3 regions of the Janthinobacterium breve genome follow, and region 2 is predicted to be linked to each of the others. Evidence: predicted binding sites of a transcription regulator. Region 2 holds the regulator's gene; each other region holds the start of a gene.
The links. The regulator NrdR, encoded in region 2, represses ribonucleotide reductase genes. The targets are predictions, from matches to a motif close to CACNANATNTNGTG.
Positions count from the first base shown of each region.

Region 1: the regulator NrdR is predicted to act here: its motif matches at 4,200-4,213, upstream of ACQ4W0_RS13565 (ribonucleoside triphosphate reductase).
Region 3: the regulator NrdR is predicted to act here: its motif matches at 4,328-4,341, upstream of ACQ4W0_RS00105 (ribonucleoside-diphosphate reductase subunit alpha).

Region 1 covers NZ_JBNYXY010000006.1:231,488-238,661, reverse strand. Annotated here, with positions in the region: gene ACQ4W0_RS13580 (Pls/PosA family non-ribosomal peptide synthetase) at 1-1,362, opposite strand, end outside; gene ACQ4W0_RS13575 (anaerobic ribonucleoside-triphosphate reductase activating protein) at 1,511-2,218, opposite strand; gene nrdD (anaerobic ribonucleoside-triphosphate reductase) at 2,208-2,408, opposite strand; gene ACQ4W0_RS13565 (ribonucleoside triphosphate reductase) at 2,405-4,153, opposite strand; gene ACQ4W0_RS13560 (hypothetical protein) at 4,272-4,688, opposite strand; gene ubiU (ubiquinone anaerobic biosynthesis protein UbiU) at 4,851-5,888, shown strand; gene ubiV (ubiquinone anaerobic biosynthesis protein UbiV) at 5,898-6,794, shown strand; gene ubiT (ubiquinone anaerobic biosynthesis accessory factor UbiT) at 6,815-7,174, shown strand, end outside.
Region 2 covers NZ_JBNYXY010000010.1:261,522-268,695, forward strand. Annotated here, with positions in the region: gene ACQ4W0_RS21525 (pilus assembly protein) at 1-951, opposite strand, end outside; gene ACQ4W0_RS21530 (pilus assembly PilX family protein) at 948-1,616, opposite strand; gene ACQ4W0_RS21535 (PilW family protein) at 1,626-2,603, opposite strand; gene pilV (type IV pilus modification protein PilV) at 2,600-3,184, opposite strand; gene nrdR (transcriptional regulator NrdR) at 3,409-3,873, opposite strand; gene glyA (serine hydroxymethyltransferase) at 4,018-5,262, opposite strand; ZMP/ZTP riboswitch at 5,374-5,498, opposite strand; gene ybgC (tol-pal system-associated acyl-CoA thioesterase) at 5,813-6,214, shown strand; gene tolQ (protein TolQ) at 6,262-6,951, shown strand; gene ACQ4W0_RS21565 (ExbD/TolR family protein) at 6,967-7,174, shown strand, end outside.
Region 3 covers NZ_JBNYXY010000001.1:20,132-27,305, reverse strand. Annotated here, with positions in the region: gene ACQ4W0_RS00135 (MacB family efflux pump subunit) at 1-10, shown strand, start outside; gene ACQ4W0_RS00130 (ABC transporter substrate-binding protein) at 202-1,146, shown strand; gene ACQ4W0_RS00125 (cytochrome C assembly family protein) at 1,378-2,181, shown strand; gene ACQ4W0_RS00120 (PP0621 family protein) at 2,178-2,441, shown strand; gene ACQ4W0_RS00115 (sigma 54-interacting transcriptional regulator) at 2,554-3,603, shown strand; gene ampD (1,6-anhydro-N-acetylmuramyl-L-alanine amidase AmpD) at 3,603-4,214, shown strand; gene ACQ4W0_RS00105 (ribonucleoside-diphosphate reductase subunit alpha) at 4,597-7,174, shown strand, end outside.

The DNA.
Region 1 (7,174 bases), on a different contig from region 2:
CGCCTGCTGCGCCAGCACGGCTTCGATTTCGCCCAGTTCCACGCGGAAGCCGCGTATTTTCACTTGATCGTCGGCGCGGCCCAGGCACAGCACCTGACCGTCGGCATCGATGCGGGCCAGGTCGCCCGTGCGGTACAGCCGTGCGTCATCCTCGCTTGTCGCCCATGGATTGGGCAGGAATTTTTCCACCGTCAGGTCGGGCCGGCCCAGGTAGCCTTCCGCCAGGCCGGGGCCGATGATGCACAGCTCACCCGTTTCGCCGCGTGGCAGCAGAACCAGGGGACGGTTTTCTCCCGGCTCGGCCACCTGCAGCACCAGCAAGCCATAGTTGGGCAGCGGCGTGCCGATGGTGACGGATTCACCGGGCCGCAGGCGCGCCAGGCTGCACGACACGGTCGCTTCGGTTGGGCCATAGGTGTTGAACATGGCGCGGCCCGGGCGCGACCAGCGCTCGACCAGGGATTCCGGGCACATCTCGCCGCCCAGGTTGATCAGGCGCAGGCTCGGTACTTCCTCGGCGAACAGGGCCAGCAAGGTCGGCACTGCGTGGAGAACGGTGACCTTGTTCACGGCCAGCGCGCGCGGCAAGGCTTCCGGGTCGCCCGAGATATCCTTGGGGCCCAGCCACAGGGTGGCGCCCACCAGGTAGGCGATCCAGATTTCCTCGAACGACATGTCGAAGGCGACGGAAAAACCCTGGTAGACGGTGTCGGATTGCGCGACTTCCAGCACGGCGTTTTCGCTGCGCAGGAAGTGGCAGATGCTGCGCTGATTGATCAATATGCCCTTGGGCTTGCCCGTGGAACCCGACGTGTAGATCACATAGGCTGGGTGTCCGGGCAGGACGGCGCCGCGCGCGGGCAGGTGTTCGCCCGGCGCGGCGGGGGCCAGCAGACTTTCCGCCGTCCACACGGGGCGCTTGATACCGGCATCAAACAGGCGCGGCGCGAACTGTGCGCAGCTGACGACCCCAGCGCCATTGGCGTCATCGAGGCACACTTGCAGGCGTTCCACGGGCGTGTCTTCATCGACGGGCAGCCAGGCGGCGCCCGCCTTGGCGATAGCCGCCTGCATCAGCAGCAGCGGGGCGCCGCGCGGCAGCCACAGGCCCACGATGTCGCCAGGCTTGACGCCGGCCGCCACCAGGCGCGATGCGGCCAGGCCCGCCTGAGCATCGAGTTCGGCGTAGCTGATGCGGCGCTCGCCGTCGATCAGGGCGATCTGTGCGGGGCAGCGGCGGGCCGTCGCTTCGAGCAGGTCGGCCAGCACTTCCTCGCGCAGCAGATCCGGTCGCGGCGGGCCGTACAGGATGTCGGCGTGGGTGGAAGGGATGCCTGGGCTGACTGCGGTGAAATCGTTCATGGATGACGCTTATCTGTAATGCTGTGTGAGGAATCTGACGGGCTGCGCATGGTGCGCAGCACAGTTGATACATTACAGCACGCAAGACATTTCAGCGTTGTAGAACGGGTAATTTTGCGGGGCTTTGCGAAATTATGTGGTTGCAGGCTCAACTGCCGTGATTATGGAATGTAAAACGGGGAAACATGGCGCCGATTTGCGCCACAGTGCTCGCCGCCGGATAGCCGTGCAGGGGGCGGCCGGCCAGCGCCGCATCCAGGCAGCCTTCGGCCCGGAACTGCTGCAGCACATAGTTGTCGACGCCCTTTGCGGCCAGGGTGGTGGCCAGGGCCAGCAACTGCTCGTCCGGCAGCAGGTCCGGGTGGGTGGTGGTGCGGCATTCGTAGGCGACGCCGCTGGCGAGGATGGCGTCCAGGCAGGCGCGCGCCGGGTCGCCGCTGCCGGCCACGCGGGTCACATGACGATAGTCGGCAAACGGCGCCTTGATGTCGAAGCCCACCCAATCGACCAGGGGCAGCACTTCCTGGAGGCGCTGCGGATAGATGCAGGCCGTGTGCAGGCCGATGCCGAAACCCAGCGCCTTGACATCGAGCATGGCGCGTTCCAGGGCCGGGTCCATGCAGGCTTCGCCGCCGCTGAAGACGACGGCGTCGACCAGGCCCACGCGGCGGCGCAGCCAGGTCAATACGTCGCGCCAGGGCATGGCGCCATCCGGCGTGCGCACCTGCAAGTGCGGATTGTGGCAATAGCCGCAACGCCAGGGGCAGCCCTGCACGAACACCACGGCCGCCAGCTTGCCCGGATAGTCGGTGGCGGAAAAGGGCGTCAGGCCGCCCACTTTCAGTTCAGCTGCCATGGCAGGCGGGCTGGCCAACCCGGGCGCTCGCTTCCGTAAAATACTGGCGCTCGTGGAATTCGCCCTGCTTGCCGATGTTGAACGAGGCGACGGGGCGGTGATAGCCCATCACGCGGGTCCAGATTTCGCAGCGCTGGCGTTCGGTGTCGAGCAGGGTGATGGCGGGAGTGAAGTCGGGACGTGCATTCATGGTGTTTCCTCAAGTGATGGAACAGGGTTGGCCTGCTTGCGGGCGATCAGTTCCGCGTCGCAGGTGGGGCAGAATTCGTGTTTTCCGGCCAGGTAGCCATGGCGCGGACAGATGGAAAACGTGGGCGTGACGGTGATGTAGGGCAGCGAGAAGCGGCTCAGCGCGCGTTTCACCAGTTCGCGGCAGGCGTTGGCGTCCGACAGCGCTTCCGTCATGTACAGGTGCAGCACCGTGCCGCCTGTGTACTTGCGCTGCAGCGCGTCCTGCAATTCCAGCGCCTCGAACGGGTCGTCCGTGTGGCCCACGGGCAGCTGCGACGAGTTCGTGTAATACGGGTTGTCCGGCGTACCCGCCTGCAGGATGGCCGGATAGCGCTTGCGGTCTTCGCGGGCGAAGCGGTAGGTGGTGCCCTCGGCCGGTGTCGCTTCCAGGTTGTACATATGGCCCGTCTCTTCCTGGAAGGCCACCATGCGGGCGCGCACGTGGTCGAGCAGGCGTATCGCCAGCGCATGGCCCTCGGCGGACGTGATGTCGTAGGCGTCGCCGCTGAAATTGCGGATCATCTCGTTGATGCCGTTCACGCCCAGCGTGGAAAAGTGATTGCGCAGGGTGCCCAGGTAGCGCTTCGTGTAGGGGAACAGGCCTTGCTGCATCAGTTCCTCGATGGTGCGGCGCTTGATTTCCAGGCTGATTTTGCCCAGTTCCAGCAGGTGGTCCAGGTCGGCTAGCAGCGCTGCTTCGTCGCCGCGCCACAGGTGGCCCAGGCGCGCGCAGTTGATGGTGACCACGCCCAGGGAACCTGTCTGTTCGGCGGAACCGAACAGGCCATTGCCCCGTTTCAGCAGTTCGCGCAAGTCCAGTTGCAATCGGCAGCACATGGAGCGGATCATGTTCGGCTTGAGTTCCGAATTGATGAAATTCTGGAAGTAGGGCAGGCCGTAGCGGGCCGTCATCTCGAACAGGCGTTCCGCATTCTCGCTATGCCAGTCGAAATCTTCGGTGATGTTATAGGTGGGGATGGGGAAGGTGAAGACGCGGCCCTTGGCGTCGCCCGCCATCATGATCTCGATATACGCACGGTTGATCATGTCCATCTCCGCCTGCAGCTCGCCATAGCTGAAGTCCATCTCCTGGCCGGCGATGACGGGAATCTGCTCGCGCAGGTCGTCCGGGCAGACCCAGTCGAAAGTGAGGTTGGTAAACGGCGTCTGCGTGCCCCAGCGCGATGGCACGTTGAGGTTGAAGATCAGCTCCTGCATGTACTGGCGCACGTCTTCGTAGCGCAGGCTGTCCTTGCGGATGTAGGGCGCCATGTAGGTGTCGAAGGAGCTGAACGCCTGCGCGCCGGCCCATTCGTTTTGCAGGGTGCCCAGAAAATTGACGATCTGGCCGATGGCGCTCGACATGTGTTTCGGCGGACCCGACTCGATCTTGCCCGGCACGCCATTCAAGCCTTCATGCAGCAAAGTGCGCAGCGACCAGCCGGCGCAATAGCCGGCCAGCATGTCGAGGTCGTGGATGTGCAGCGCCGCTTCGCGGTGCGCCGCGCCCACTTCCGGCGGATACACCTGGTCCAGCCAGTAATTGGCGATGACCTTGCCCGACACATTGAGGATCAGGCCACCCAGGGAATACCCCTGGTTAGCGTTGGCGTTCACGCGCCAGTCGCGCCGTTCCAGGTATTCATTGATGGACGCGGCGACATCGACCTGGCCGCGTGTGGGGGAAACTGCATTCGTCGTCATGAAACCTCCAATAAACACAACATGCGGTGTTTTTATGAAGGTTATCTACTAAATGTAGTGTAGTCAAAGGTGGCGTGCAAGCGATTCGCGTATCCTTGATCCAGGTGAAAAAACCACCTCAGCCGGTTTTGTTCCAGCGCGTTTCGCGCAGGATCAGCCAGCTCGCGCAAAAGAACGCGGCGCCGCAGGCGGCGATGCTGGCGACGGAAGCGGGCAGGACCTGGGCCCAGATTTCCAGCGGCGAATAGGTGCTCCAGCTGGCCACGCGCGCATCGAAGGTGGCGTAGTTCGCCAGCAGCCAGTAGATGGCCAGCAGGCCCGTGCAGATGGCGGCCTGACGCAGCAGCGGCAGTTGGCGGCGCGCGAACACGGCCAGCAGGAACAGCAGCAGCACGCCCGGATAGGCGCCCAGCACTTCCGGCGACAGCACCGAGAGGGTCCCTGCGTCATAGCCATCGTTCGGGCCGGCCCACTGCACTTGCAGCGCGGTGAGGAACAGTGTCAGAAGAAAAATCAGCAGCGGTTTGCGGGTCATGGTGGACAATCGAAGAGGGAGAAAAGTGGGGCATTTTACAGCCAGGTCAAGCAAGTTGAAGGTGCGCCCGCCATGCATGCATTCCTTCACCTGCGTCAACGACTGGGCAGCATGGGAGGGGCTATAGTCTGCACCCTGAGCCGATACAGGACTGTGAATATCATGATGCTTGAATCAACTACCGCCACCCGCGTGGCCGGACCGCTGGAACTGGTCTGCCCCGCCGGCAGCCTGCCTGCCTTGAAAGCGGCCGTCGACAATGGCGCCGATACCGTTTACCTGGGCTTTCGCGACGCCACCAATGCGCGCAATTTCGCCGGCCTCAATTTTGACGAGAAGGCCATCGCCGAGGGTGTGCGCTATGCCCACCAGTACGGGCGCAAGGTGCTGCTGGCGCTGAACACCTATCCGCAGCCGCACAACTGGGCCGTGTGGCGTAGCGCCATCGACCGCGCCGCCGCGGCGGGCATCGACGCCATGATCGTTGCCGATCCGGGCCTGATGGCCTACGCGGCCCAGCACCAGCCACAGCTGCGCCTGCACCTGTCCGTGCAGGGCTCGGCCACGAATTATGAAGCCATCAACTTCTATCACGAGCATTTCGGCATCGCCCGCGCCGTGCTGCCGCGCGTGCTGTCGATGACGCAGGTGGAACAACTGATCAGCAAGACGGAGGTGGAGATCGAAGTGTTCGGTTTCGGCAGCCTGTGCGTGATGGTCGAAGGGCGCTGCGCCTTGTCTTCGTATGCGACGGGCGAGGCGCCGAACACCCACGGCGTGTGCTCGCCGGCCAAGGCCGTGCGCTGGCTGGAAACGCCGAACGGTCTGGAGTCGCGCCTGAACGGCGTGCTGATCGACCGCTACGCGCCCGGTGAAAACGCCAGCTATCCCACCCTGTGCAAGGGCCGTTTCGAAGTCAATGACGAAGAGTATTACGCGATCGAGGAGCCGGCCAGCTTGAATACCCTGGCGCTGCTGCCGCAACTGATCGCCATGGGCGTGCGCGCCGTGAAAATCGAAGGACGCCAGCGCAGTCCCGCCTACGTGGCCCAGGTCACGCGCGTGTGGCGCGAAGCGATCGACGCCTGCCGCGAAGGCAATCCGCGCTACGCCGTCAAGCCGGGCTGGATGGCGGCCATGGACAAGCTGGCCGAGGGCCAGCAGCACACATTGGGTGCCTACCACAGATCTTGGAAATAGAGGATGAACATGCTGAAGCTTTCACTGGGCCCCTTGCTGTACTACTGGCCGCGCGCCACCGTCTTCGAGTTTTACCAGCAGATCGCCGGCAGCGCCGTCGATATCGTGTATCTGGGCGAAACCGTCTGCTCGCGCCGGCATGAGCTGCGCCTGGCCGACTGGCTCGATATCGCCGACATGCTGACCGCTGCAGGCAAGGAAGTGGTGCTGTCGACGCAGGCGCTGATCGAGGCGGGCGCCGAACTGGCGAGCCTGCGCCGCATCACGGGCAATGGCCGCTATACGGTCGAGGCCAACGACATGGGCGCCGTGCACTGCATGGAAACGGGCGCGTCCTTTGTCGCCGGCCCCCATTTGAACCTGTTCAATGGCCCCAGCCTGCAACTGCTGGCGCGCCTGGGGGCGCGGCGCTGGGTGATGCCGCTGGAAATGGGGCAGGCGGCGCTGGCCGAGATGCAGCGCCAGAAACCGGAAGGGCTGGAGACGGAAGTGTTTGCCTATGGCCGCATGCCGCTGGCGTTTTCCGCGCGCTGCTTCACGGCGCGCAACCGCAACCTGCCGAAGGACGACTGCGGCTACAGCTGCCTTGAAGAGCCGGACGGCCTGCTGCTGCGCACGCGCGATGAAGTGCCGTTCCTCGTACTGAATGGCACACAGACGCAGTCGGCGCTGGTCTACAACCTGGTGCGCGAACTCGACGCCATGCGCGACATGGGCGTGGCGGTGGCGCGCATCAGCCCGCAGGCCATGCATACGGAACAAGTCATCGCCATCTTCGACCGCGCCCGCCGCGGTCAGGTCAGCGGCGTGGGCGCCCAGGCCCAGCTGGCGGCCTGCCAGCCGGCCGGCGCCTGCGACGGCTACTGGCACGGCCAGCCCGGCATGGAACAGCACGCCGCTCATTGAACGCATCGAAAGGAAGCACCATGCAAGATCAATTGGAAAGATTGCCCATCCCGGCCAAGCCCGCCATGAGCAAGCCCGCCATGAGCAAGCCCGCCATGTCGTACCGGCTGCCCGAACCGCTGGCCGACTTGCTGTCCAAGCTGCCGCCGTATCCCGCCTCCTGGCTGTTCGTGCAAGGCTTGAACCGCCTGTTGGCGCCGCAATTGCCCGACGATGTGCGGCGCAGCCTGGAGGGGCGCAGCCTGCGCCTGCGCTTGCTCGATGCGGGCATCGCCTTCGATTTCGAGTGGCAGGGCACGGTGTTCGTGGCCGAGCGCTATGTGGACGTGCCGGACCTGTGCATCGCCGCCAGCGTGCATGACCTGATGCTGATGGCGCGG
Region 2 (7,174 bases):
CCACTCGGCGTCGGCATTGTCTTGCGGCAAAAAATCGGGCGCCGCCCAGCGCTGTCGTCCCACGTGGGCCAGCGGCGCGCGCAGCACGCCGCCATACACGGGACCGGCGCTGGCGCTCACGCCGTTCAAGTGGCCAAACACGCCCACGCGCACCCTGCCGCCATGGCGCTGCACGGCGCCCACCGGTTTGTAGTTCTTGCCATACGCCAGGCACAAGTCGTCGCGCAGCGGCCCCTCAACGGCGTCACATACACGCACGCGCGCGAGGAACACGCCGTGCGTGGCGGCAGTGCCGGGCGCGTCGCAACTGCCGCCCGGCGGCAAGCTGGCATCGCCGAACAGCAGGCGGTTGCGACAGGAAACGATGGCCAGTTGCGCCAGCGCAAACGGTGTCGCCGCTGACACGCCTGCCTGCAGGACCTTGCGCGGGAAAAAGACGGGGTGGGCAAAGAAGTCGATAGGGCTGCCAGCATCGGGCAGCCAGGCGCGCTGCAGCACCGTCTTGCGCACTTCGTCGATGACGCGGTCGCCGCCCGTCAAGGCATAGCGCACGATGTCGAGCATGCTGGTGCTGGCCCAGTTGAGAAAGTTGCCACTGAAACTATCACCGCCGCAGCCGTGCAGCGCATCGGCCCGTTTCAGCACGGAGAAGTAAGCGGTCGCTACGCGCAAGTCCGGCAGCATGGCGCCATCCTTGCTGCGGTACGGATAGCTGTAGCACATGCGCGCGTGAAAGTAACCTGCGTACTCGCGCTGCGGCGCATAGTCGCCGCCATGCGCGGCAGCGGCGGCCGCATGCGTGAGGGACAGGTTGAGCAGCAGATTCGGTGGCACTTTGGCGCCGTGCAAGCCCGCGTCGGCCCGCGCCAGCGTCACCGCGGGAGGGGCCGCGACGGCGGCGCAAGCCAGGCAAGCCAGCAGCAGCAAGCAGACGGACCACAGCGCCTTCATGGCCCCGCTCCCGCCTGTTTGCGGTAGTAACTTTGCAGCACGACTTGCGTGCTGTCCTGCGCGCCAAAACCCATGGCCGTGATGCGGTACACATAGCTTTCCGTGGCCAGGCCGCCTGCCACGGCCGCCGCCTGTGCGCCGGGCGGGTGAAACGGCAGCAGTTCGATCAGGTAGCGGGGCCGGCGCGAGGGCAGGAAACCCTGCCCCGTCTGCATGACGGCGCCCGTAAACTGGCCATACGGCACCACGCGGCTGTCAGCTTCGGCGCCATCCAGGTCCATGCTCAGCCAGAGCGCCGGCGCCTCCGGGGTTGCGGGCAGGCACAGGCCCAGTGCGCCCCCTTCGCCGCAGCCGACCGCGAACCCGGCCGCACTGCCTGATGCGAAGAGGCTGCTGCGTCCCGGCGCGCCGGGCAAGCCTTCGATATCGTTTTGCGCATCCACCAATGCCTCCTCTGCCGCCTGAAACGCGATTTGCCGGTCGCGCTCGCCGCGTGCCGCCTTTTCACCCTGCAAGGCCATCTGCGCTGCCGATATACCCAGCAGCAAGATGATCACCAACAGGCACAGCACATATACCAGGGTGGCGCCACGCCGCCGCGCACCAAGAACGCAGCAGGGTACGCAACAAGGTACGCAACAGCGGGCACCCGCGCCAGCCATCATGGCCCCCGCCTAGGCCGGCCCGTTGCGCAGCATGATGCTCATCTGCACCAGTTGCCGCAGCCTGGAGCGCGTTGCGGCAGGCAACGATGCGCGCGCGATGCGCACGCCCGTGTCGCTGGCGCCGTGCGCCTCCGCATACGCCTTGCCGAACAGGTCGAATTGCACCGGCCCCAGTTCCGCCATCTTATCCAGCTGGCCCGCTTCGCCATGCAAGAGCAGCGCCACGCGCACGCTGGCCACGCGCTTCCAGTGCGTGCGCCGGTGAAAATCGCGTTGTCGCGCGGCCGCATCCGCGCCCGCCAGCTGCAGCGCCGCATCGTAGGCGTCGAGTGCGCTGGCATTGACGTACTGGTTCGCCACGCCATCGGGCGGCGTATCCGTGTCGAGGCCATACAGCACCTGAAAGCCGTCGACGCCACGGATGACGGCATCCGCACCCCAGCCGTTCGCGCCACGGTATTTGCAGCGCAGCTCGCCTTCGCCATCGGCGCCCTGCGCCACATAGAAAATGCTCCAACCCCGCTGCGCCTCCGTTTGCGCGGCGCCCACGCCAAAGCCGGCGCAATTGAGCACGGAACCGTCGCCGCCCTCCTCATTGCCAGCGCCGTAATAGCGCAGGGCCAGCACGTCGCTGCCATGCAGGGCGTCGGGCAGCGCGCCGCTGATGCCCTCGCTGTTCTTGCCCAGGCTATGCGCGTCGAGGCCGGCGACATTCGCGCTGTCGTGCGCGGCATGCGCGACGGGCGCGGCACTGCTGTCCCAATTCACATACGCCGTCTGGCGCACGGCGCGGGCGATGGTGTCGAGCGCATAGCGGCCGTTGTCGTCCAGGCGCGCGCTGGCGGACTGCTCGCCATAACTGCCGCTGGCCGCCAGCAGCACGGTACTGGCGGCCAGCATCAGCAGCGCGCCCAGCGACAGGGCCACCAGCAATTCGACCAGGCTCATGCCCCGATGCCGGCGCCAGCGGGCGTGCATGCCATTCATGCGCCGCCTCCCCCAAGCTGGAATGCCAGCCTGGGCAGCGACTCGCCTGCCGCATTCACGGCGGGTGAGCCATCGGGCTGTCGGCCGCGCCAGCCCAGCTTGATGACGATGGGCGCGCCCTTGCCGCCGCTGCAGGCCCAGTGCAAGCCCTGGGCGGCGGCGTCCCACGCGGGAGCGTCGCGGCAGATATGCAGGCGCGCGCCGGGCAAGACCGATTGCAGCCTTTGCTTCCATTCGGCGATGTCGAATTGCGCCAACTCGGCCGCGCTGCAGGCGGCAGCGCCGAAACAGTCGGGAGCGCCGCCGGCAGGCTCGGCGCCGTCCGCCACCGCATAGGCCACGTTCAGGTAGGGATTGCCCGCATCGGGACCATGCATGAGCACGCTGTTCGCGCGCATGCGTTCGGCCATGCCGGCGGCCAGTTGCACGCCCGCCGACAACAGCGCCGACTCATGGCGCGCACGTAGCGAGCTCAGTTGCAGGATGCTGGCGCCCAGCAAGCCCAGCGCCAACAGCAGCAGCGACACCAGCACCTCGACGAGGCTGCTGCCATCCATGGGACCACGCGTACCGCTGTGCATGAGCTTCTCCCGCTGAGAGAATAGACTGGAGCCGCGCGGACGCCCGGCCCAGCTACACGATAGGCGCATGCAAAAACGCAGGCATGAGGCAGCGCAAACGTCGCCGCGAAAAAGAGAAAAAGAAGGGAAAAAAAGCGCCTGGATTGATCAGGCCGCTTGCCAGGCGAACGCTGGCGTGGTGAACACGGGGCGCAGGAGCGGCCCCATTTTCAATAAGGTGAACGTCAGGGCTTGCTGCGCGCCTGGCCCACTTCGGCGATCGCATCCTGGAACTCGGCCAGATCTTCGAAATTCTTATAGACGGAGGCGAAGCGGATGTAGGCAATCTTGTCCAGGCGCTTGAGTTCCTGCATGACCAGCTCGCCGATATAGCCGGAATCGACTTCGCGCAAGCCGCTGGTCAGCAGTTTTTCCTGGATGGACGCAATGGCCGTATCCACGGAGGCGGCCGCGACGGGACGCTTGCGCAAGGCCAGCATCAAACTGCCGCGCAACTTATCCGCAGCGAACTCCGTCCGGCTGCCATTCTTTTTGACGACGGCCGGCATGATAAGTTCAATGCGTTCGTAGGTGGTAAAACGCTTGTCGCATTTGCCGCAGCGGCGGCGGCGCCGAATGGCATCCCCTTCCTCCGATACGCGCGTATCGAGAACCTGGGTATCGCCGTGCTGGCAAAATGGACATTTCATGGGCTGGCTACAACTTTATAGTAATAATTACGGGAAATCGCCGCCCTTGTACAAAAGGCGCCCGAATCACTCCGGGCGCCCTTGGGCACGACTGGAATGTGTCATACAGAATCTTACTCTGTATGACACATTCTGGACAAATAATTATGCGTACACCGGGTGCGCGTCAGCCAGCACTTTCACGGCCGCTTTGACGCGCTCGATGGTGGCGGCGTCATGCGGATTGTCCAGCACGTCGGCGATCAGGTTGCCCACTTCTTCCGCTTGCGCTTCCTTGAAACCGCGCGTCGTCATCGCCGGGCTGCCCAGGCGGATGCCCGAGGTGACGAATGGTTTTTGCGGGTCGTTCGGGATGCCGTTCTTGTTGCAGGTGATATGCGCGGAACCGAGGATGGCTTCGGCTTCCTTGCCCGTCAGGTTCTTGGCGCGCAGATCGACCAGCATGACGTGCGACTCGGTACCGCCGGACACGATGCGCAAGCCGCGCTTGATCAGGGTTTTCGCCAGCACGTCGGCGTTCTTGATCACTTGCTTCTGGTATTCGACGAAGTCAGAGCTCAGCGCTTCCTTGAAGGCGACGGCCTTGCCGGCGATCACGTGCATCAGCGGGCCGCCCTGGATGCCAGGGAAGATGGCCGAGTTGATGGCTTTTTCGTGCTCGGCCTTCATCAGGATGATGCCGCCGCGTGGGCCGCGCAGCGATTTGTGCGTGGTCGAGGTCACGAAGTCAGCGAACGGCACCGGGTTCGGGTACAGGCCGGCGGCGATCAGGCCCGCATAGTGGGCCATGTCGACCATGAAGTAGGCGCCCACTTCCTTGGCGATCTTGCCGAAACGCTCGAAGTCGATCTTTTTCGAGAAGGCCGACGCGCCGGCGATGATCAGTTTCGGCTTGCGTTCGCGGGCCAGGCGTTCCATCGCCTCGTAGTCGATGTCTTCTTCCGCCGTCAAGCCATACGACACCACGTCGAACCACTTGCCGGACATGTTCAGCGGCATGCCGTGAGTCAGGTGACCGCCTTCGGCCAGCGACATGCCCATGATCAGGTCGCCCGGTTTCAGCATGGCAAAGAACACGCCCTGGTTCGCCTGCGAGCCGGAATTCGGCTGCACGTTCGCGCATTCGGCGCCGAACAGTTTTTTCACGCGGTCGATGGCCAGTTGCTCGGCGATGTCGACGAATTCGCAGCCACCGTAGTAGCGCTTGCCCGGATAGCCTTCGGCATACTTGTTCGTCAGTTGCGAACCTTGCGCTTCCATGACGGCTGGCGACGTGTAGTTTTCCGACGCGATCAACTCGATGTGATCGTGCTGGCGCACGTTTTCTTTTTGAATGACGGCGAACAATTCAGGATCGACGTTGGCGAGGGTGTGATCTTTTGCGAACATGTAAAAACTCCAAAGATAAGGGTGCTTGTACTGGCAGGTTGGATCGAATGAGGGGAGCCGGCGTTAAGTGAATAACAACGTTGGACAGGCAGCCTCTTCGTGCTTTTCCATAGTGGCTACCCAGGCGAACGGCTGATGAAAAATCTCACGTTTCCCGGTGGGTGCCCACCTTTCGCCGGTTTGCCGATCGCCATCCATGGAGATCGCCCGACTTTTCGCCAGTCACGTGAGACGTAATGGAATGCAAATTGTAAGTTAAGTGCCCAAATTGAGCAAGGAATGCAACCGTACAGCTATAATCGCCGCGCGCCAATGCAGCCCGGGCACGGGCACAGACCGCCCCGGGCAAGACTGCGGCTCTTAAGCTGAACTTAAACCTGGCCACGGCATGTAAGCGTATGTTACGAAGCTTGCCATTGTGCGCCCCGGATTTACAATGCTGCGGTGCAACTTATATGCAGCTTTTGCATGGCTTTCCAGCAAGCGCCCACAGTCACAAGAAGAAAAATCGCGTAAAATGTTGCTCAATCTCACTACTGGCGCAATAAACATGCCTTCAGTCTTTACCTGGAACGTACGTGTCTACTATGAAGACACCGACGCCGGCGGCATCGTCTATTACGCAAATTACCTGAAATTTTTCGAACGCGCGCGCACCGAATGGCTGCGCGCCATCGACGTGGGCCAGCAGGAATTGCTGGAACAGCACGACGCAATGTTCGTTGTCAAAAGCATCAACGCTGACTATCATGCGCCAGCCAGGCTCGATGACACGGTAAGATTAACCTTAAGCATAGAAAAAATGGGGCGCGCCTCCATTGTTTTCCTGCAACAAGCCTGGTGCGGCGACCGCCTGCTGAACACGGCCCGCGTCAAGATCGGCTGCGTCGACTCGGCATTGCGCCCGCGCGCCGTGCCTGATCCAGTAGCGGCCCGCATGCGCGCCGCCTGAACCCTACCCGCCCCCCCCGGACAATTCACCCAACAGACTGCCAGCCAATGAACGTTACACAAGATCTTTCTTTCCTCGCGCTCATCACCAATGCCCATTTGATCGTGCAACTGATCATGGCCCTGCTGCTGCTGATTTCCCTGACCAGCTGGACCTACATTTTCCGCAAGATGTTTGCCGTGCGCCAGGCGCGCAAGCAAACCATCGAATTTGAACGCAGCTTCTGGGCCGGCGGCAACCTGCATGCGCTGCATCAAAGCGCCAGCGGCAACCGCGACCAGAGCGGCGCGCTGGCCCGCATTTTTGACGCCGGCATGGGCGAATTCATCAAGGGCAAGGCTTCCTACGGTTCGCGCGAAGCGCTGGACGTCGGCGCCGTGCTCGACGGCGCCCGCCGCGCCATGCGCGCCGCCTTCCAGCGTGAAATGGACGTGCTCGAATCGCACCTGGCCTTCCTCGCCTCCGTCGGCTCCGTCTCGCCCTACATCGGCCTGCTGGGCACCGTCTGGGGCATCATGAACGCCTTCCGCGGCCTGGCCAACGTGCAACAAGCCACCCTGGCCGCCGTCGCGCCCGGCATTGCCGAAGCGCTGATCGCCACCGCCATCGGCCTGTTCGCGGCGATTCCCGCCGTCGTCGCCTACAACCGTTTTTCGCATGACATCGACCGCCTGGCGATCCGCTTCGAGAGCTTCGTCGAGGAATTCTCCAACATCTTGCAGCGCCAGTCGCGCTAAGAGGGAGCAGCGTCCATGGGTTCCTCATTCAATAGCGGCGGCATGCGCGGCGGCCGCGGCCGCAAGTTCAAGTCCGAGATCAACGTCGTGCCGTATATCGACGTGATGCTGGTGCTGCTGATCATTTTCATGGTGATGCCGTCGTCGAACAATCCCAGCGTGGTGAACCTGCCCAACGCGGAAAGGTCGGCCAAACCGCCCGATGACTATATTCAGATCGTGC
Region 3 (7,174 bases), on a different contig from region 2:
GGGACAGTAGGTATGCTAACGAGGCCGGCAGCGCGGCTGCCGGCAAAAAAATGTTGCCCTAGCTCCAACACACGGTACTATCTCCCCATAACAAAAAGCAGTGTTTCGCATAGTTTTGCCCTTGCGGGCACACATCAACCACCACAGGAGAACCCGATGCAGACAAAATCAACCTTGAAGACCGGTATCGCCGCCGCCCTCATGCTGGCGTTCAGCATGGGCGCCGTCCAGGCGCAGGCGCAGGAAGTCGTGCGCCTGGGCAACTTGAAGTTCGCCCATTACGGCGCCGTCTCGTACATCAAGGAAATCGCGCCCAAGTGTGGCATCAAGGTCGAAGAGCATATCTTTGCCAAGGGCCTCGACGTGATGCAGGCAATTATCGCGGGCGAGCTGGACGTGGGGGCGACGGCGTCCGAGGCGGCCATTTCCGGCCGCGCCGGCGGTGCGCCCATCTATGTGGTGGCCGGCTTTGCCAAGGGTGGTGCGCGCCTGGTGGGTGGCATGGGGCAAAAGATCGCCAGCGTCAAGGATTTGAAGGGCAAGCGCGTGGGCGTGACGCGCGGCGGCATCCAGGAAGTGCTGCTGCTGGCCGAGCTGTCGCAAGCGGGGCTGACGTATTCCGAAACCAAGGGCAAGGACGTGCAACTGGTGTTCCTGGCCTACGCGGACTTGAATCAGGCGCTGATGGGCAAGAATATCGACGCCATGATGCAGTCGGAACCGCAATCGTCGCAGGCCATCAACAAGGGCTTCGGCACCGAAGTCATCAAACCGTACGACACGCCGATCGGCGAACCCGTACGTACCATGGTGATGACGGAAAAGTTCTACAAGGAACGCCGTCCCGTGGCGGAGAAATTCATGCGCTGCTTCGTCGAAGCCACCAAGACCTTTATCGACAACAAGGCGACGGCGGAAAAGTATGTGCGTGAAGTCGTGTTCCGCGGCCAGATCACGAAGGATGACTTCGACGACGCGATCAGCAATTCGCCGTATTCGTATGACATTTCGCCCGAACATATCCAGGTGACCACCGATGTGATGGTGAAAACGGGCGTGGGCCGCATGAGCAAGCCGCCCGTGGCCAAGGACTGGGTCAAGACGGACTTGCTGGAGCAGGCAAAAAAGAGCCTGAATGTGAAGTAAACCGGATGTTGGCAGTGCCGATGGCTCGCTTAAGCGGGCCATCATTTTTTTTGGGCATACTTATATATATGCAGGTAGCGCGAAAGATTGCCGAAATCTTGAGGGTGCTCCACCCCGTTGCGCCTCAGGCGCGATATCATGGCAGGCTGGCGACATTGGATGGCGGCGTCGTGCCTGTCACCCGGTCTGTCGCTTGAATCGCGCTTATCGGCTATGGTGTAAACTTAAACTATGCAGATCTATTTCTTTTTCATCGCCGCCCTGTTGTACGCGGCGTGTGCGGTGCTTCCCTCGTCCCGTGCCCGGCTCATTGCCGGCCTGACCGGCGTCGCCTGGCTGGCGCACGCCGCCACCCTGTGGTTTGACCTGATGGCGCCTGGCACTTTGCGTTTCGGTTTTTCCGCCATGCTGTCGGCCGCGCTGTGGGTCTCGGTGGGCGCTTACTGGATCGAGAACCGCAATTTCAGCCTGGATGGACTACGCCGCATGGTCATGCCCAGCGCCGTCATCGCCATCGGCCTGGCCTGGGCCTTTCCTGGCAGCCAGGTCAGCATGGAAGGCAAGTCTGCCGTCTTCGGCTGGCATATTGCCGTGGCGGTGCTGGCCTACAGCACCTTGACGATTGCCGCCTTTCACGCCGTGCTCATGGCGCTGCAGGAATCGCGCCTGCATACGCGCAGCGAAAGCCGCGGCTTCATCGGCAGCGCGCTGGACCAGCTGCCAGCCCTGCTGACGATGGAAAAGTTGCTGTTCCGCATGATCGGTCTGGGTTTCATCCTGCTCAGCCTGACCGTGTTGTCGGGCATCGTCTTTTCCGAGCAATTATTTGGCAAGGCGCTCAACTGGGATCATAAATCCGTGTTTACCATGCTGTCGTGGCTGCTGTTTGCCGCCCTGCTGGCAGGGCGCCGCTTTCGCGGCTGGCGCGGCAAGACGGCCTTGAGCTTCACCCTGGCCGGTTTCGCCACTTTGCTGCTGGCCTATGTCGGCAGCCGTTTTGTACTGGAAGTGGTTTTACACCGAGGATTCGCATGACACGTGTTTTATTCTGGCTGGCGCTGGTGTTCCTGGTGCTGTTTGCTATCCGCAGCAAGATCCGGGGCATGCAGCAGCGCGCCCGCGCGCAGCAACAGCAACAGCGGCCGCATCCGTTTGCGCCGCCGGGCCGGCCGCAGGAATTGCCGGATGCCGAGCTGATGCTGTGTTGCGCCCATTGCGGCGTGTACTACCCGGCCTCCGAAAATGTGCAGGCCAAGGGTCACGATTACTGCAGCCACGCGCACGCCACGCTGTAAGGGTAAGCCCGCGCCGCATTGCTCATCCGTATCGTAACGTCCTCCGGCAGCACTCCGGCGTAGCATCTGCAGCAAGCGGTTCGCCACCGCCCATGCAGAAAGGCGGCCCCCTATGCCCAGTTCCAACCCGCAGACCGCGACCGCCGCCGGCAAGACGGCGGCCAGCGGCCTGCCGTCGGCACCGCAACTAGGTGGCAATTCGCTGCCCATGCAGGCGCTGCGCGCGCAGATCGGCCGCATCGCCCGCTGCGGCGCGCCGGTGGCCATCCGCGGCGAATCGGGCACGGGCAAGGAACTGGCGGCACGCGCCATCCACGCGCAGGGTGCGCGCGCCAGCTTCCCGTTTATCGCCGTCAACTGCGGCGCGATTCCCGAAGCGCTGATGGAAGCCGAATTCTTCGGCTGCCGGCCGGGCGCCTATACGGGCGCGCTGCACGAGCGCCAGGGATTGTTCCAGGCGGCCCACGGCGGCAGTTTGTTGCTTGATGAAGTCGATGATTTGCCGCTGGCCATGCAGGTGAAGCTGTTGCGCGTGCTGCAGGAGCGCCGTGTGCGCAAACTGGGCGGCAGTAGCGACGAAGCCGTTGACGTGCGCATCCTGTGCGCCAGCCAGCATGGCCTGGCGCGCGGCGTGGCCGCCGGCACGTTTCGCCAGGATCTGTTTTACCGCCTCAATGTCATCGAGTTGGCGCTGCCGCCGCTGCGTGAACGGCGCGGCGATCTGCAGGTATTATGTGAGGTAATCCTGGCGCGTCTGGCACCGAGCCAGGCCGTGAGCCTGGCGCCGCCGGTGCTGGCGGCCCTGGCCGCGTATGCGTTTCCCGGCAATGTGCGCGAACTGGAAAATATGCTGGAACGGGCACTGGCCTTTGCCGATGGCGGCGTGATCGCGCTCGACGGTCTGGGTCTGCCGTCGGCGGCGGGCATCACCCCGTTGCGGGCGGCGCCGGCCTTGCCGGAGCGGCAACTGTGCCTGCCAGGCATGGCCGTGTGCGGCGTGCCGCTGGATGTGTATTTGCGCCAGGCCGAGCGCGACATGATCATGCAGGCGCTGGTGCAGGCTTGCTATCACCGCGCACGGGCGGCGCGCCAGCTGGGGCTGAGCGTGCGCCAGCTGCGTTACCGGATGCAGAAATTGACGATACAGGAAGCGCTACCTTGATGACAGCATGGACGATAGATGAAGACGGCTGGTGCGACGGCGCGTTGCGCTATGACTCGCCGTACCAGGATGCGCGCCCGGACGGTGCGCAAGTCGACTTGCTGGTGATCCATAACATCAGCTTGCCGGGCGGCCACTTTGGCGGTCCGCATGTGTCGGACTTGTTTACCGGCCGGGTAGATTATAATGCCGATCCTTCTTTCGCCGACCTGCGTGGCTTGCAGGTGTCGGCGCACTTTTTTGTGCGGCGCGATGGTGCGCTGTTGCAATATGTTTCTGCTGATCAACGTGCCTGGCATGCTGGCGCGTCCACATTCGAAGGACGCCCGCAGTGCAATGGCTATTCCATCGGTATCGAAATGGAAGGCACGGACTTTGTCCCCTTCCAGCCGCAGCAATACCGCGTGCTGGTGGCGCTGACGGCGGCGCTGGTGGCGCGCTATGGCTTGTCCCAGGTGCGCGGCCACGAGCATATTGCAGCGGGGAGGAAGACGGATCCGGGACCGTTTTTTGACTGGTTTTTTTATCAAGAATGCTGGTTGGAAACTGTGCGCGGGCAGCCTGCGTTAGCGCTTACTACGCGGGGATTGGGCTTTCCATCCATGCCCTGAAAAGTCAACCGAAATCGTATATGAAAATACAAAAAATTACGCTGACGGATGCCGGAAAACTATTGCATCACCTTTCGATGGGCACTACAATTAGTGCATAACTTGGATTTAAAGACTATATGTAGTGCCATCACAGACGTTTTCAGAATTATTACCAAAGCTACCCTGTTTGTTGATATGGCAACGGGAACTGGCGTTTCATCACCCTTGATCGTGTTTCGCGCCAGCCGGGCTATACAGGTTGGGCGTATGATTTCTGGCTGTGTATTATTTACTATTTAGCAACAAACACCTGAAGAAACCCTGACCATCGGGCGTTCTATTCAACAACACACGCGGCAGCAAAACTGCAGGCTGACTTTAGCTGACAACGGGAGCTTCAATGCAATCACCACAAGATATTTCCATCCATCCAACGCCAGTATCGCCAGCGCCAGGCGCGGCCAATAGCGTGGCGAGCACGGGCGCGGCATTGGGCGACTATCGCATCATCCGCCGCAACGGCGCGGTGGTGGCATTTGAGCCTTCGAAGATCGCCATCGCCATGACCAAGGCGTTTTTGGCAGTTAACGGCGGCCAGGGCGCTGCCTCGGCACGCATCCGCGAACTGGTGGAGCAACTGACCGACGGCGTCGTCGCCGCGCTGGTGCGCCGCCATCCAGGTGGCGGCACCTTCCATATCGAAGACGTGCAAGACCAGGTGGAACTGTCGCTGATGCGTTCGGGCGAGCACGACGTGGCGCGTGCCTACGTGCTGTACCGTGCCAAGCACATGGAAGAGCGCCGCCTGCAGAAGGAAGCGCTGGGCGCTTCCGCGCAAGTGACCGCACCCCAATTGAACGTGACGGACAACGGCGTGCGCCGCCTGCTGGACATGCAGGAAGTGCGCGACCTGATCAACGCCGCCTGCGCCGGCCTGGAAAAGCACGTCGATGCCGACGCCATCCTGGCTGAAACGGTGAAGAACCTGTACGACGGCGTGCCCGTCGAAGAGCTGCACAAGTCGGCCATCCTGGCGGCGCGCGCGCTGATGGAAAAAGATCCGGCCTACAGCCAGGTTACGGCCCGCATCTTGCTGCACACGGTGCGCAAGGAAGTGTTCGGCAAGGAAGTACCGCAAGCGGCCGCTGCTGCCGAGTACCTGACGTATTTCCCGCAATATATCGCCAAGGGCATCGCCAACGAGCTGCTGAACCCGGTACTCGCCAGCTTCGACCTGGAACGCCTGGCGAAAGCCATCGTTGCCGACCGCGACTTGCAATTCGGCTACATCGGTCTGCAAACCCTGTATGACCGCTACTTCCTGCACATCCATGACGTACGCATCGAAATGCCGCAAGCGTTCTACATGCGCGTGGCCATGGGCCTGTCGCTGAACGAAGCGGACCGCGAAGCGCGCACCATCGAGTTCTACAATTTGCTGTCCTCGTTCGACTTCATGAGCTCGACCCCGACCCTGTTCAACTCGGGCACCCTGCGCTCGCAGCTGTCGTCGTGCTACCTGAGCACTGTCTCGGACGACCTGGAAGGCATCTACGACGCCATCAAGGACAATGCGCTGCTGGCCAAGTACGCCGGCGGCCTGGGCAACGACTGGACGCCAGTGCGCGCACTGGGCGCCCACATCAAGGGCACCAACGGCAAGTCGCAAGGCGTGGTGCCGTTCCTGAAAGTGGTCAACGACACGGCCGTGGCAGTCAACCAGGGCGGCAAGCGCAAGGGCGCCGTCTGCGCCTACCTGGAAACCTGGCACATGGACATCGAGGAATTCCTCGACCTGCGCAAGAACACGGGCGACGACCGCCGCCGCACGCACGACATGAACACGGCGAACTGGATTCCCGACATGTTCATGAAGCGCGTCATGGAAAAAGGCGAGTGGACCCTGTTCTCGCCATCCGAAACGCCAGACTTGCACGACCTGGTCGGCAAAGCCTTTGAAAAGGCTTACCTGGGCTACGAAGCCAAGGCAGCCGCCGGCGAAATCCGCTCGTACAAAAAGATCGCCGCGCTGGACCTGTGGCGCAAGATGCTGTCGATGCTGTTTGAAACGGGCCACCCATGGATCACATTCAAGGATCCTTGCAACATCCGCAGCCCGCAGTCGCACGTCGGCGTCGTCCACAGCTCGAACCTGTGCACGGAAATCACGCTGAACACGGGCCCTGACGAAATCGCCGTCTGTAACCTCGGTTCCGTGAACATGCCGGCGCACATGAAGGAAGGCAAGCTCGATCACGTCAAGCTGGCCAAGACCATCCGCACCGCCATGCGCATGCTCGACAACGTCATCGACATCAATTACTACGCCGTCGAGAAGGCACGCAATTCGAACATGCGCCATCGCCCGGTCGGCATGGGCGTCATGGGCTTCCAGGACTGCCTGCACATGATGCGCATCCCGTTCGCCTCGGACGCAGCGGTCAGCTTCGCCGATACCTCGATGGAAGCGGTCTGCTACTACGCTTACCTGGCGTCGACGGAACTGGCCGAAGAGCGTGGCCGCTATGAATCGTATGCCGGTTCGCTGTGGGACCGTGGCATCCTGCCGCAGGACTCGGTGAAACTGCTGGCCGAAGAGCGCGGCGGCTACCTGGAAGTCGATTCCTCGTCGGCCATGGACTGGACGCCGGTGCGCGAACGCATCGCCAAGTTCGGCATGCGCAACTCGAACTGCGTGGCGATCGCCCCGACGGCGACGATTTCGAACATCATCGGCGTATCGGCCTGTATCGAGCCGACGTTCCAGAACCTGTACGTGAAATCGAACCTGTCGGGCGAATTCACCGAAATCAACGGCTACCTGGTGCGCGACCTGAAGGCACGCGACCTGTGGGATGAAGTCATGATCTCCGACCTGAAGTACTTCGACGGCTCGCTGGTGAAGATCGACCGCATCCCGCAAGACCTGCGCGATATCTACGCTACCGCCTTTGAAGTATCGCCAAGCTGGCTGGTGG